DNA from 2 places in the Streptomyces sp. NPDC048172 genome. Region 2 is predicted to be linked to the other one. Evidence: riboswitches for the same ligand, from Rfam matches in the RefSeq annotation. Region 2 holds a riboswitch; the other holds the start of a gene.
What was found. A riboswitch is a leader RNA that binds a small molecule or an ion and turns the genes downstream of it on or off. The one in region 2 is predicted to bind S-adenosylmethionine.

Region 1: another riboswitch for S-adenosylmethionine. It lies ahead of ACGF3A_RS20195 (aminotransferase class V-fold PLP-dependent enzyme); the one in region 2 lies ahead of thrC (threonine synthase).

Annotation. Positions count from the first base shown of each region.
Region 1 covers NZ_JBIDAT010000004.1:537,303-544,938, reverse strand. The annotation lists gene ACGF3A_RS20225 (cupin domain-containing protein) at 1-42, shown strand, start outside; gene ACGF3A_RS20220 (MFS transporter) at 20-1,336, opposite strand; gene ACGF3A_RS20215 (helix-turn-helix domain-containing protein) at 1,393-2,409, shown strand; gene ACGF3A_RS20210 (ROK family protein) at 2,364-3,590, opposite strand; gene xylA (xylose isomerase) at 3,691-4,866, shown strand; gene xylB (xylulokinase) at 4,863-6,272, shown strand; SAM riboswitch class IV at 6,482-6,600, shown strand; gene ACGF3A_RS20195 (aminotransferase class V-fold PLP-dependent enzyme) at 6,729-7,636, shown strand, end outside.
Region 2 covers NZ_JBIDAT010000002.1:878,705-886,340, forward strand. The annotation lists gene otsB (trehalose-phosphatase) at 1-538, shown strand, start outside; gene ACGF3A_RS12670 (trehalose-6-phosphate synthase) at 527-1,987, opposite strand; gene ACGF3A_RS12675 (glucosyl-3-phosphoglycerate synthase) at 2,017-2,976, opposite strand; SAM riboswitch class I at 3,132-3,277, shown strand; gene thrC (threonine synthase) at 3,295-4,593, shown strand; gene ACGF3A_RS12685 (MoaD/ThiS family protein) at 4,628-4,903, shown strand; gene ACGF3A_RS12690 (cold-shock protein) at 5,329-5,532, shown strand; gene groL (chaperonin GroEL) at 5,819-7,447, shown strand.

The sequences.
Region 1 (7,636 bases), on a different contig from region 2:
ATTCCGGACCATGTCGACATCACGACGGGGCACGCGCTGTGAGCGGCCGTCCCGCCGCCAGCAGCGCGGCGAGCGCCGCCGTCGCCACGAGCCCGCACACGCCCCACCACCCCACGGCGGCGTACGTCCGGGCGCCGAGCCAGGAGCCGAGGGTGCCGCCGAGGTAGGAGCAGGTCATGAAGGCGGTGGTGAGGCGGGCGCGGAGTTCGGGGCGCAGGCCGTAGATGCGGACGGTGTTGGCGATCGTTCCGGCCTGCATGCCGACGTCGAGCAGGAGCGTGCCCAGCGCCAGGGCCGCCAGCCCCCAGGCGCCGCCCGTCCGGCCGAGGGCGAGGACGGCCGCGCCCGCGACGACACCGGCGGCGCACACCATGCCGACCGTGTCGGAGCCCCGGCGGTCGGTCTGGCGTCCGGCGAGCGGGGTGCAGAGCATGGTCCCGGCGTTGACGAACGCGAGCGCGCCCACCGCCGTGGCGTCCATGCCGTACGCCGGGCCCGTCAGCAGCAGCGCGAGGCTCGTCCAGACGGCCGAGAAGCCGCCGAAGACCATGGCCTGGCAGAAGCAGGAGCGGCGCAGGGCCGGTTCGGTGCGCAGGAGGCGCAGGGGCTGCGTCAGGAGGGCGGCGAGGGGAACGGCCGCCGCGCCCGCACCCGCCGCGCCCGCACCCGGGGAGCCCGTACCCGTGCCCGTGCCCGCGCCCGCACCCGGGGACGTACGGCCGCGCGGCAGCGCCCACCGCAGCAGCCCGGCCAGCAGCAGCGCGACCACGGCCATGAACAGGTACGGGGCCCGCCAGCCCAGCCATGTGCCGAGTGCCGCGCCGAGCGTGCGGGAGAGGAGGATGCCGCCGATGGTGCCGCTGGCGAGGGTGCCGCTGACCGCACCGTGGCGTTCCTTCGGCACCATCCCGGCCACCATCGGGCCGACGAGCGGGGCGATCACGGTCGCCGTGCCGACCAGCGCGCCCGCGCCGATCAGCGGGGGCAGCCCCGGCGCGGCGCCCGCCGCGAGCAGCCCCGTGCCGGTGACCGCGAGGAGCGTCACGAGCAGCGGGCGGTACGCGAACCGGTCGCCGAGCGGCACCAGCAGCAGGATCCCCGCCGTGTAGCCGAACTGGGCCGCCGTCACCGCGAGCGTCGCCGCGCCCGGCGATACGCCCAGCCCGTCGGCGATCAGCGGGCTGACGGCCTGCGGGAAGTAGACGTTCCCCACGGCCACCCCGCAGGTGACGGCCAGGAGGAACATCATGCCCCGGCTGAGACCCGGGCCCCGGCCGTCGGCCCCTCCCGGCGCGGGCGCCGTCCGCGTACGCTGCCGCGTGAAGTGATCCGTCATGCACCGCAGTCCACGGCACTCGGGCGCGGTCGCCAAAGGATGTAGCCCGGGGCTAAATGATCAGCTTTCTGCTCGGCGTCGACGGGCTCGCGAACACCCGGTTCGTGATGTCGCCCCTGCACGAGACCGTGTGCAGCCTCCGCGCGCTGGACGACCCGGGCCGCTATCCGCTGCACGCCGGCTGGCGCCGCGCGGCGCTCCGCGCGCTCCCGCCCGACGACGTCCGCGTCCTGCTCTCCCTGGTCGGGCACCAGCACAGCCTTCCCGACTTCCTCACCCCGCGCCCCACGGCCTTCGCGCCGTCCTTCGAGGACCAGTTGGCGGCCGTACGGGCGACGCCGCCGGAGACCGTGCGCCGCGATCTGCTGCTGACGCACGCCCCGCGCCCGCTCCCCGCGCCGCTGCGCCGGGCCGTGGCGGACGGGGAGGCGCCCGTACGGGAGCTGGTCGAGGAGCTGTGCGCGCTGCTGCTGCGCCACTGGCGGACCGCCGTCGAGCCGTACTGGTCGCGGATGCGGCTCGTGCTGGAGGCGGACATCACCTACCGCGCCCGGCTGCTGGCCACGGGCGGCGCGCACGGGCTCTTCTCCGCGCTGCACCCCAATCTGCGCTGGCGAGGCGCGAGGGAGCGGGTGGACGGCCACATCTCGCACACCCTGCACATCGACCAGATGATCAGCAGGCACAGCGTCACCGTGGGCGGCGAGGGGCTGCTCCTGGTCCCGACGGTCTTCGCCTTCAAGCCCTGCTCGCCCGTCAGCCCCGAGGACCCGCCGGTGCTGAACTATCCCTCGCGGGGGATCGCCACGCTCTGGGAGAGGGAGCCGGCGCCCGAGTCCGTCCCGCCGTCCCTCGCCGCCCTCCTGGGCGCCGCCAGGGCTCGGCTGCTCGGCATGCTCGACGACCCGCTCCCGACCGTTGAGATCGCCCGCCGCCTCGACGTCACCCCGAGCGCCGTCTCCCAGCATCTCCGGGTCCTGCACGCCTCGGGCCTGGTCACCCGGGCCCGCGACGGACGGCACGTGCTCTACCGCCGCAGCGAACTGGGCGACGGACTGGCACGAGTCGGCTGATCGCGCCGCGCCGCCACGTACGCCTCCGGGTCCGCCAGCGTCGCCCGCGTCGCGGACTGGGCCGCGCCCCGCGCTGGGGCCTCGCGGCCGAGGGTGCCGGGGAGGACGGGGACGGGGGACCAGCGCGCGGTGAGGACCCGCGCCGCCAACTCGCCCTCCAGGGGCGGGCGGAGCCAGGGCTCCAGCCGGGCGTAGTCCCCGCCCAGCACGACGGCGGGGACGCCCACCGCGTTGACGACCGAGGCCAGGGCCGTCCCCAGCAGGCGGCCCGCGGCCCGTACGGCGCCCACGGCGCGCGCGTCGCCCGCCGCTAGGCGCGGGCCCAGTTCACCCGTGGCCACGCCCGCCGCCCGCTGCAGCGCCTCGCGGCCCGCGACCGTCTCCAGGCAGCCGCGCGCCCCGCAGCGGCAGCGGGCCCCCGCGTCCGTCGGGTCGACGCAGACGTGCCCGATCTCGCCCGCGAAGCCGTGGCTGCCGGGGAACAGCGCGCCGTCGACGACCAGGCCGGCGCCGACGCCGATCTCCCCCGAGACGTAGAGGAAGTCCCGCAGCCCCGGGTGGCCGCCGGTCCACAGCTCGGCGCAGGCCGCGAGGTCCGCCTCGTTGGCGGCGGAGACGGGGAGCCCGCCGAGGACGGCGGGCAGCCGGACGTCGCGCCAGCCGAGGTTGGGCGCCGCGCGCACGGTCCCCGTCGCCGCCTCGACCAGGCCCGGAACGGCCAGGACCACGCCGCTCACCGGGACCCCGGCGGCGGCCGCGCGGCCCAGCTCCCGGCGGACGGCGCCGCGCACCCGCTCCAGCACCCGCGCCGGATCCGCGCCCCGGCCGCCCCGGTGGTCGCCGGGCAGCGTGCGGTACGTACGGACGCGCCCCGCGAGGTCCGTCAGGCAGAGCGCCAGCCGGTCCACGCCGATCTCGACGCCCAGGCCGTGCGGCCCTGTGGGGGAGAGGTCCAGGGCCGTCGCCGGGCGGCCCCGCGCCGGGGCGGGGTGCTGGCGGCCCGTCTCGGTGAGGACGTCGGCCGACAGCAGCCGCTCGACCAGCATCGAGACGGTCGTCTTGGTGAGCCCCGTGCGCTCCGCGATGCCCGCGCGCGAGACGCCGGGGGAGGCGGCGACGGTCGCCAGGACGAGCGCCGAGTTGTGCCGCCGTATGTCGATCTGGCCTACGGGCGAAGACATTTGACGATGCCGCTCCGTGCTTCTTCCGTTGACGTGCCGCGTGTCGCGGTGTTTTAGTCCAGCCGTAAAACTAATACCTCGGCGAGCGGAGGGTGTGCGCATGTCGTTCGAGCCCAGCACGGCGGACCGGTTCAGCTTCGGCCTGTGGACGGTCGGCTGGCGTGCCGTCGACCCGTTCGGGGAGGCCACCAGGCCGCCGCTCGACCCGGCCGAGGCCGTGCACCGGCTGGCGGAACTCGGCGCGTGGGGCGTGACGTTCCACGACGACGACCTCATCCCCTTCGGCTCGGACGACACCGAGCGGGACCGGCTCATCGCCCGCTTCCGCAAGGCCCTCGACGAGACCGGCATGGCCGTCCCGATGGCGACCACCAACCTCTTCACCCACCCCGTCTTCAAGGGCGGCGCCCTCACCAGCAACGACCGCGACATCCGACGCTTCGCCCTGCGCAAGGTGATGCGGAACATGGACCTGGCGGCCGAGCTCGGCGCCCGTACGTACGTGCTGTGGGGCGGCCGCGAGGGCTCGGAGACGGACGCGGGCATCGACGTACGAGCAGCGCTGGACCGGTACGCGGAGGGCATCGACACCCTCGCCCAGTACACCCTCGACCAGGGCTACGACCTGCGGCTCGCCCTCGAACCCAAGCCGAACGAGCCGCGCGGCGACATCCTGCTCCCCACCATCGGCCACGCCCTCGCCTTCATCTCCCGCCTCCAGCACCACGAGCGCGTCGGCGTGAACCCCGAGGTCGGCCACGAGCAGATGGCCGGGCTGAACTACGTGCACGGCATCGGTCAGGCACTCTGGTCCGGCAAGCTCTTCCACCTCGACCTCAACGGCCAGCGCGGGCCGCGCTACGACCAGGATCTCGTCTTCGGCCACGGCGACCTGCTCTCCGCCTTCTTCACCGTGGACCTGCTGGAACACGGCGGCTACGACGGCCCCCGGCACTTCGACTACAAGCCGCTGCGCACCGAGGACGCCGACGGCGTGTGGGCCTCGGCCGCCGCCAACATGCGCAGCTATCTGATCCTCCGCGAGCGCGCCCGCGCCTTCCGCGCCGACCCCGAGGTGCGCGAGGCCCTGGCGGCGGCGCGCGTCGGCGAGCTCGCCGTCCCCACCCTCGGCCCGGGCGAGACGACCGCCCAACTGGCCGCCGACACGACCGCGTTCGAGGACTTCGATCCCGAAACGGCCGCGTCGCGCGGCGGTGGTTTCGTACGCTTGTCCCAGCTCGCCCTCGACCACCTCACCGGAGCACGCGCACAGTGACACGGCACCTCGTCGCGGGGATCGACTCCTCGACCCAGTCCTGCAAGATCGTCGTACGCGACGCCGCCGACGGCAGCCTCGTACGGGAGGGCAAGGCGCCCCATCCCGACGGCACCGAGGTCGATCCGCACGCCTGGCTGCGGGCGCTGCGCGCGGCGGCCGCCGGGGCGGGCGGGCTGGCCGACGTCGAGGCCGTCTCCGTCGCCGGGCAGCAGCACGGCATGGTCTGCCTCGACGAGGACGGCGAGGTCGTACGCCCCGCGCTGCTCTGGAACGACAACCGCTCGGCGGACGCCGCCCGTTCGCTCGTCGCCGAGCTGGGCGAGGAGGCGTGGGCGGGGGCCGTCGGCAGCCTGCCCGTGGCCTCGTTCACCGTCTCCAAGCTGCGCTGGCTCGCCGAGCACGAGCCGAAGGAGGCGGGCCGCACGGCCGCCGTCGCGCTGCCGCACGACTGGCTGACCTGGCAGCTCGCGGGGGCGGACGGTTTTGAGGCGCTCACCACCGACCGCAGCGACGCCAGCGGCACCGGCTACTGGTCGCCCGCCGAGGGCGGCTACCGCCGCGACCTGCTGACCCGGGCCCTTGGGCACGACGCCGTGCTGCCGCGCGTCGTCGGCCCCCACGAGACCGCGGCGCAGGTGCCGGGCACCGGCGCCGCGCTGGGCCCGGGCGCCGGGGACAACGCCGCCGCCGCGCTAGGTGTCGGCGCCCGTACCGGCGACGTGGTGGTCTCCATCGGCACCTCCGGCACCGTCTTCGCCGTCACCGGACGGCCCACCGCCGACCCGACCGGCACCGTCGCCGGGTTCGCCGACGCGGCGGGCGGCTTCCTGCCGCTGGTGTGCACGCTCAACGCCGCCCGTGTGCTGGAGGCCACCGCGCGGCTCCTCGGCGTCGGCCTGGAGAAGCTCTCCGAGCTGGCGCTCTCCGCCCCGGCGGGCGCCGACGGGCTCGTGGTCGTCCCGTACCTGGAGGGCGAACGCACCCCCGCGCGCCCCGACGCCACCGGCGCCGTCCACGGCCTGACCCTCGCCACCTCGGGCCCGGCACACCTCGCCCGCGCGGCCGTCGAGGGCCTGCTGTGCGGGCTGGCCGACGGGCTCGACCGCATGGTCGCGCTCGGCGTCGAGTGCCGCCGCGTCGTGCTCGTCGGCGGCGGCGCGCGCAGCGAGGCGGTACGCCGCATCGCCCCCGAGGTCCTCGGCCGCCCCGTCGTCGTCCCGCCCCCGGGCGAGTACGTCGCGGACGGCGCCGCCCGCCAGGCCGCCTGGATCCTCGCGGGCGGAGAGACCCCACCCGACTGGTCCGCGACCACGGGCGCCACGCGCCACGAGGCGGACCCGACCCCACACGTCCGCGAACGCTACGCGGAGGCGCGGGAGATGGTGCTGAACGCCCCGTGCTGAGCGCCTCGCGCTGAGCGCCCCGAAGGGGCGCGGGGAACTGCGCGAACGGCCACGATGCGGGCGCGGCCCGCGAAGCACGGCAAGGGGCTCCCCCTGTGCGGTCCCTGTCGACGGGACGAGGGAGCAGGGGGCACCCGGAAGTGGCCCCGGGTCCGCTATGTGGACGCCCCCTGCACTCCGCCAGGAGCCATGTGCCATACTCCTGACCAGGTCACGAGTGACAGCGAATACGGCCCCGGCCCGCTGTCCGGCAACCCTCCGTCCGTGGCGGGGTGCCCCGGGTGATGACCAGGCCGTAGGACAACAAGGTCCGCGGCAAGCGCGGATCCCTCGTGCCAGGGGTCCTGGTCTACCGAGGGAGTTCCCCGTGAGCAAGCGAATGCGATAGGGCCGCAGGCCCCTCTCCGGCACGTCTTCACGTCGTCACGCCTTTCTCTCACCACGCGGAGTTCCGTCATGCCGTTCGCCACCCCTTTTGCTCCTGTTTCCGCTGATTCCTCCACGATTGCGTCCGCCGACTCCTGTACGGTCCTGCCGGTCCTCGGCCGCGACGTCACCGTCCCGCTCGTCACCGGCGGCGAGGTCACCTACGCCGCGCTCGACCACGCCGCCAGCGCCCCCGCGCTCCAGCGGGTCTGGGACGACATCGCCGCGTACGCGCCGTACTACGGCAGCGTCCACCGGGGCGCCGGGTACCTCTCGCAGCTCTCCACCGACCTGTTCGAGCAGAGCAGGCAGGCCGTCGCCGAGTTCCTGGGATGCCGGGAGGGCGACCAGGTCGTCTTCACCCGCGCCACCACGGATTCGCTGAACCTCCTCGCCTCCGCCCTCCCCGCCGGGACCCGGGTGTTCGTGTTCGAGACCGAGCATCACGCCTCGCTGCTGCCGTGGCGCGGCCACGACGTGACGTACCTCGACGCGCCCCGCTCGCCCGAACAGGCCGTCGCCACGCTGGAGGAGGCGCTGCACGCCGCGCCCGCCGGGCCCAAGCTCGTCTGCGTGACCGGCGCCTCCAACGTCACCGGCGAGATCTGGCCCGTCCGCGAACTCACCGCCGCCGCGCACCGGCACGGCGCCCGCCTCGTCCTCGACGCGGCGCAGCTCGCCCCGCACCGGCCGGTGGACGTGAGCGAACTCGACGTGGACTGGGTCGCCTTCTCCGGGCACAAGCTGTACGCGCCGTTCGGCGCCGGAGTGCTGGCCGGACGCGCCGACTGGCTGCTCGCCGCCGAGCCGTACCTCGCGGGCGGCGGCGCCAGCCGTACGGTCGCGCGGCGCGAGGACGGCGGCGTCGACGTCGAGTGGCACGAGAACGCGGCGCGGCACGAGGCCGGTTCGCCGAACGTCATCGGCGCCTACGCCAT
Region 2 (7,636 bases):
GGCCACCGGCGAGGCGCACGCCGCCCCCGCGCCGCCCGGCGTCGCCGCCGTACGGGCCGAACTGCCGCCGCTCCTCGCGGAGCTGGGCGTCCCCGAGGGGACCTGGACCGAGGACAAGGGGCGGGCGCTGGCCGTGCACACGCGGCGTACGGCGGACCCCGACCGAGTCCTCGACCTCCTGCGGGAGCCCCTCGCAGGCCTCGCCGCGCGGCATGGGCTGCTCGTCGAGCCCGGCCGTATGGTGCTCGAACTCCGGCCGCCGGGCGCGGACAAGGGCGCCGCGCTGAAGGAGTTCGTACGGGAGAAGGGCGCGCGCTCCGTCGCGTACGCGGGGGACGATCTGGGCGATCTGGCCGCCTACGACGCGGTCGAGGAGATGAGAGGGCAGGGGGTGAACGGGCTGCTGGTGTGCAGCTCGGCAGCCGGAACGGGCGAGTCCGTGCCCGAACTCGCCGCACGGGCCGACCTGTTGGTTCCGGGCCCCGAAGGAGTCGTCGCGTTCCTGGAAGGGCTCGCGGAGGAGATCTCAGGCGCGTAGGGCGTCGAGCTGGTCCAGGAACCACTGCGTCGGCGGCAGTGCCGTGGCCGCCGTCGCGAGCCGTTTCGTCCGCTCGGCGCGCACCGACCGCTCCAGGCCGAGCGCCGCGCCCAGCGCCTCGGCGGTGGCCGTCACGTCGTACGGGTTGACCTCGATCGCGTCCTCGCGCAGTTCCTCGTACGCGCCCGCCTCGCGGGAGAGGACCAGCGCGCAGCCCTCGTCGGAGACGACGGGGACCTCCTTGGCGACGAGGTTCATCCCATCCCGGATCGGGTTGACGAGCGCGACGTCCGCGAGGCGGTACGCGGCGAGGGAGCGCGCGAAGTCGTCCTCGACGTGCAGGAGGACGGGGGTCCAGCCGGGGACCCCGAATTCCTCGTTCACGGCCTCGGCGACGCGCGCCACCTCCGCCGTGTAGTCGCGGTAGACCCGCAGGTCCTGGCGCGAGGGGTAGGCGAAGGCGAGGTGCGTGACGTGCTCGCGCCACTCGGGGTGGTCGGCCAGCAGCCGCCGGTACGCGTGCAGGCCGCGCACGATGTTCTTCGACAGCTCGGTGCGGTCCACGCGGACGATCGTCCTCCGCGCCGCACCGTCCGGCCCGTACCCGATCTGCTCGCGCAGCTGCGCCATCCGCTCCGCCACGTCGTCGCGGTGCGCGCGCTCGCGCAGGAAGTCGGCGTCGGCGCCGAGGCCGTGCACGCCGATCTCCGTCGTGCGGCCCTCGTGGATCACCCGGAACGGCTCCCGCCGCACCTCGGCGCCCAGCACCCGCGCGCAGCACTCCGCGAACGCCTCCGCCCAGCGCCAGGTCAGGAACGCGGCGCGGTCCGCGCCGAGGATTCCGCGCAGCACCGCCTCGGCCACCGCGTCGGGCAGCAGCCGGTAGTAGTCCGGCGGGGCCCAGGGCGTGTGCGAGAAGTGGCCGATGCGCAGGTCGGGCCGGCGTTCGTGGAGCAGCCGGGGGACGAGCGTGAGGTGGTAGTCCTGCACGAGGACGGCGGCGCCGTGCCCCGCCTCCTCGGCGAGCGCGTCGGCGAACGCGGTGTTGTACGCCTCGTAGGCCGCCCACTCCCGCGCGAAGTCCGCGTCGAAGGACGGCTCCAGCGGCGTCTCGTAGAGCATGTGGTGGACGAACCACAGCACCGAGTTGGCCACGCCGTGGTACGCGGCCTCGAACACGTCCGGCGCGAGGTCCAGCATCCGTACGGCCTGGCCGCCCGTGTCCTCGGGGGCCAGTCGCTTCCCCGCCCGCCGGGCCGCCTCCCGGTCGCCCTCGCCGAGCGCCGCGCAGACCCAGACCGCCCCGGCCTCGGGGCCGATCGCCGAGAGCCCGGAGACGAGGCCGCCGCCGCCGCGCCGGGGGGCGAGTCCGCCGTCGGCACCCAGCGCGTACGCCACAGGGCCCCGGTTGGACGCCACAAGTACCTGGGAAGTTGCGCCAGCGGCCATGCGCGGAGCTTAGCCGTCGGCCCTCGAACTCAAACGTATGTGCCGCGCGGCGCGTACTCCGGGACGGTGCGCATCGGCGGGCGCTCCTCCGTGACCAGGACGTGGTCGCGCGGGACGAACGCGCCGGAGGCGTCCCGCTCGAACTGGGTGAGCGGGGTGAGCGGGGTGAGGCTCCGGGCCCGGGCGCTCCCCTGGGGCAGCCTGCGCTCCGCCGTCGCGTAGATCGCCGCGGCCATCCGGCCGAGCGCCTGGCCGTCCTGGTGGCGGTGGTGGCGGACGCCGACGTCGACCTGGGCGAGCGCGTCGAGGCCCGCCGTCTCCAGGGCGTCGATGAGCAGGGCGAGCTCCACCCCGTAACCCACCGGGAAGGGGAGGCGCTCCAGGAGCGAGCGGCGCGCCGCGTACTCCCCGCCGAGCGGCTGGACGATCCCCGCCAGGCGCGGCCAGTGCAGGTTCAGCAGCGGGCGCGCCACCAGCTCGGTCACCCGGCCGCCGCCTGCCGGGACGCCGTCCAGCGGGCGGTCGTACATCGCCTTGACGAACGCGACGTCCGGGTCCGTGAGCAGCGGGCCGACGATGCCGGAGACGAAGGAGGCGGAGAACTCGCGCAGGTCCGCGTCGACGAAGCAGACCACGTCACCGTGCGTGGCCAGCAGCGAACGCCACAGCACCTCGCCCTTGCCGGGGCTGGGCGCCAGCCGGGGCAGCACCTCGTCGCGGTGGATCACCTTGGCGCCCGCCGCCGCGGCGACCTCGGCGGTACGGTCGGTGGAGCCGGAGTCCATCACCACCAGCTCGTCGACGAGCGCGGACAGGTCGCGGCGGATGACGGAGACGATCCGGCCGACCGTCTCCTCCTCGTCCAGCGCGGGCAGCACCACGCTGACCGTGGTGCCGGTGCGGCGCTTGGCGGCGAGGAGCTGGTCGAGCGGCCGGTCGGCGGCGCGCCAGGAGCGACGCCGCAGCCAGTGGCCCACTTCGTCGAGCACGGGCCCGCCTTCCTGTGATCCATCTCGCGGTTCGGACGACTATCTCAAGGGTCAGAGGTGTCGGTTACAGTCTTGAACAACGCACGTGAACCTCGCATGCCGGGGTTCGCGGGTGATGTGTGACAAACGCCTGGCCTGCGGGTCAGCGCCATAGCAGCTCATCCAGAGGGGCAGAGGGAACGGCCCGTTGAAGCCCCGGCAACCATCCCGCGAGCCACGCCATTCTTCCGACGGCGAGGCCCCGCGTGGGGACGGTGCCAATTCCGTCCCGTGACGAGATACGCCACGGGGAAGATGAGGAGAAAGGGCCTCGCCTCCATGGCTGTGCAAGCAGTGGAAAGCACCACCACCTCCACCACCTCCACTTTTGATCTCGGTCCCGCCGTGGCGCTCTCCTGCCGCGAGTGCGGCACCCGCACCCCGCTCGGCCCCAGCTTCGTGTGCCTGGAGTGTTTCGGGCCGCTGGAGGTGGCGTACGAGCTGCCGGGCGGCGACCCCGAGGCGCTCCGCGCCCGTATCGCGTCCGGCCCGTCGAACATGTGGCGGTACGCGCCGCTGCTCCCCGTCCCCGCGGACGTCGCGGCGAAGCCGAATCTGAACCCGGGCCTGACCCCGCTCGTCCAGGCCGACCGCCTCGCCGCCGAGCTGGGCGTCACCGGCGGGCTCTACGTGAAGGACGACTCCGGCAACCCGACGCACTCCTTCAAGGACCGCCCGGTGGCCATCGCGCTGGAGGCCGCCCGCGCCTTCGGCTTCACCACGCTCTCCTGCTCCTCCACCGGCAATCTGGCCGGTGCCGTCGGCGCCGCGGCGGCCCGCGCGGGCCTGCGCTCCTGCGTCTTCATCCCGGACGGCCTGGAGCAGTCCAAGGTCGTCATGGCCGCGGTCTACGGGGGCCAGCTGGTCGCCATCGACGGCACCTACGACGACGTGAACCGCTTCTGCTCCGAGCTGATCGGCGACCCGCTCGGCGAGGGCTGGGGCTTCACCAACGTCAATCTGCGGCCGTTCTACGCCGAGGGCTCCAAGACCCTGGCGTACGAGATCTGCGAGCAGCTCGGCTGGGAGCTGCCGGACCAGATCGTGATCCCCGTGGCCTCGGGCTGCCAGCTCGTGAAGATCGACAAGGGGCTGCGCGAGCTGGTGAAGCTCGGGCTGGTCGAGGACAAGCCGGTCCGGATCTTCGCCGCGCAGGCGGAGGGCTGCTCGCCGGTCTCGCGCGCTTACAAGGACGGCACCGACGCGGTCCGTCCCGTCAGGAAGCCGGACACGATCGCCAAGTCCCTGGCCATCGGCGACCCGGCGGACGGGCCCTACGTGATCGACATCTGCCGCCGCACCGGCGGCGCGGTGGACGATGTGAACGACGAGCAGATCGTCGACGCGATGAAGCTGCTGGCCCGTACGGAGGGCGTCTTCGCGGAGACCGCGGGCGGGGTCACGCTGGGCGTCACCCGCAAGCTGATCGAGAGCGGGGCGATCGACCCCGCGCTCACGACGGTCGTGCTGAACACGGGGGACGGGCTGAAGACCCTGGACGCCGTGGCGCCGTCGTCGCGGCCCACCGCCGTCATCCGCCCCAGCCTGGACGCGTTCCGCGACGCCGGTCTGGCCTGAGCCCCGTCCCCGCCTTGAGAGAGGAAGCAGAAGCATGAGCGTGAACGTCCGGATCCCCACCATCCTCCGCACCTACACCGGCGGGCAGGCCGAGGTGAGCGCCGAGGGCGCGACCCTCAGCGAGGTCCTGGCCGACCTGGAGAAGAACCACGCCGGTATCGGCGCCCGCGTGCTCGACGACACGGGCAAGCTGCGCCGCTTCGTGAACGTGTACGTGAACGACGACGACGTCCGCTTCGAGCAGGGGCTGCAGACGCCGACCCCCGAGGGCGCGGGCGTCTCGATCATTCCGGCGGTCGCGGGCGGCTAGAAGCTAAAAGATCAACTGACGTCGAACGGTACGGAGTCGCCCCTCCCGGCCCAGAGCCGGAAGGGGCGATTCCGTGTTTCAGGAGACGGTAGAGTGACGGGAGTCCCTCCCGCGCGTTTGCCGAACGCATATGAGACCGCGACAAGTTGTGCCCGAAATCGGGGAGCTAATTGTCGTGTAGGTCCTCTATGTCCGGCCCGACTTGCCCTGCTTTCCGCGCAGTTGAGGGGAATCATCCGATCGGCCGTGCCCAGAATTCTCGTCCGATTGACCTGTTGCGGAGGGCGTCCGTGCAGATACATTCAGCGGCGGTCGACGCGTTCCGGCGCACGCCCCCTCCGGATTGGTCCCGGTTTGGGGGTGAGGTCTGACCCGGGTTCGCGAGGTGCGGGCTCGTGCAAGGGCCAGTAATAGGGGAGTTAGGAATGGCTCAGGGCACCGTCAAGTGGTTCAACGCGGAGAAGGGGTACGGCTTCATCGCGGTCGACGGTGGTGCGGACGTGTTCGTCCACTACAGCGCGATTCAGATGGACGGTTACCGCACCCTGGATGAAGGGCAGCGGGTCGAGTTCGAGATCTCGCAGGGTCAGAAGGGGCCGCAGGCGGACATGGTCCGCGTGACCGGCTGAGCGCCGACCAGACTGCGCGAACTGAGAGGAGGGGCCGCACCCCGAGGGGGTGCGGCCCCTCCTGCTGTGCCCGGGGGCTCCGGGACGTACTCTGAGCCGCTTGCACTCAGGGGGGTCGAGTGCTAATTATTGGCGTTAGCACTCTCCGCGTGAGAGTGACAGAGAGGACCGGGTCGGTGAGGTCCGCAGGCCGGGTGGGGCAAGGAACCGCCGGGTCGCAGACCGTCCGTCGCGGGCGCCAGCGCGGTCCGGAGAAATCCCATCCCGTCCGGGAGGACCACTTCACATGGCCAAGATCATCGCCTTCGACGAGGAGGCGCGGCGAGGGCTTGAGCGCGGCATGAACCAGCTCGCCGACGCCGTCAAGGTCACCCTCGGCCCCAAGGGCCGTAACGTCGTGCTGGAGAAGAAGTGGGGCGCCCCCACGATCACCAACGACGGTGTCTCCATCGCCAAGGAGATCGAGCTCGAGGACTCCTACGAGAAGATCGGCGCCGAGCTGGTCAAGGAGGTCGCCAAGAAGACGGACGACGTCGCCGGTGACGGCACGACGACCGCGACCGTCCTGGCCCAGGCGCTCGTCAAGGAGGGCCTGCGCAACGTTGCCGCCGGTGCCAACCCGATGGCGCTGAAGCGCGGCATCGAGAAGGCCACCGAGGCCGTCTCCGGCGCGCTGCTGGAGCAGGCCAAGGACGTGGAGACCAAGGAGCAGATCGCCTCCACCGCCTCCATCTCCGCCGCCGACACCCAGATCGGCGAGCTCATCGCCGAGGCCATGGACAAGGTCGGCAAGGAAGGCGTCATCACCGTCGAGGAGTCGCAGACCTTCGGTCTGGAGCTTGAGCTCACCGAGGGCATGCGCTTCGACAAGGGCTACATCTCCGCCTACTTCGCCACCGACATGGAGCGCATGGAGGCGGAGCTGGAGGACCCGTACATCCTCATCGTCAACTCCAAGATCAGCAACGTGAAGGACCTCCTTCCGCTGCTGGAGAAGGTCATGCAGTCGGGCAAGCCGCTGCTGATCATCGCGGAGGACGTCGAGGGCGAGGCCCTGTCCACGCTGGTCGTCAACAAGATCCGTGGCACCTTCAAGTCCGTCGCCGTCAAGGCCCCGGGCTTCGGCGACCGCCGCAAGGCGATGCTGAACGACATCGCGATCCTCACCGGCGGTCAGGTCATCGCCGAAGAGGTCGGCCTCAAGCTGGAGAACGCCGGTCTCGACCTGCTGGGCCGCGCCCGCAAGGTCGTCATCACCAAGGACGAGACCACCATCGTCGACGGTGCCGGTGACAGCGAGCAGGTCGCCGGTCGCGTGAACCAGATCCGCGCCGAGATCGAGAACTCGGACTCGGACTACGACCGCGAGAAGCTCCAGGAGCGCCTGGCGAAGCTGGCCGGCGGCGTGGCCGTCATCAAGGCCGGTGCCGCCACCGAGGTCGAGCTCAAGGAGCGCAAGCACCGCATCGAGGACGCCGTTCGCAACGCGAAGGCGGCCGTCGAGGAGGGCATCGTCGCGGGCGGTGGCGTGGCCCTGCTGCAGGCCGCCACGGTCTTCGAGAAGCTGGAGCTGGAGGGCGACGAGGCCACCGGTGCCGCCGCCGTCAAGCTGGCCCTGGAGGCCCCGCTCAAGCAGATCGCGGTCAACGCCGGTCTTGAGGGCGGCGTCGTCGTCGAGAAGGTCCGCAACCTCACCCCGGGCAACGGCCTGAACGCCGCCACCGGTGAGTACGTCGACATGATCGCCGAGGGCATCCTCGACCCGGCCAAGGTGACGCGCTCCGCGCTGCAGAACGCCGCCTCCATCGCGGCGCTCTTCCTCACCACCGAGGCCGTCATCGCCGACAAGCCGGAGAAGGCCGCCGCGGGCGCCGACGCGGCTGCCGCCGGTGGCATGGGCGGCATGGACTTCTGAGTCCCCCCGCTCGACCCCGCACCAACTGAGGGCGGTGTCCCTTCCCTTCGGGGGAGGGGCACCGCCCTTCGGTGTTGAGCCGTGAGCTGTTCCGAATGATCAACGCAGCGTCACCGCAGGGGCTTTACAGGATTCACACCACCCCCATATGGTCACTCAAGGCAATCGCCTGACGCCACGGCGTGCAAT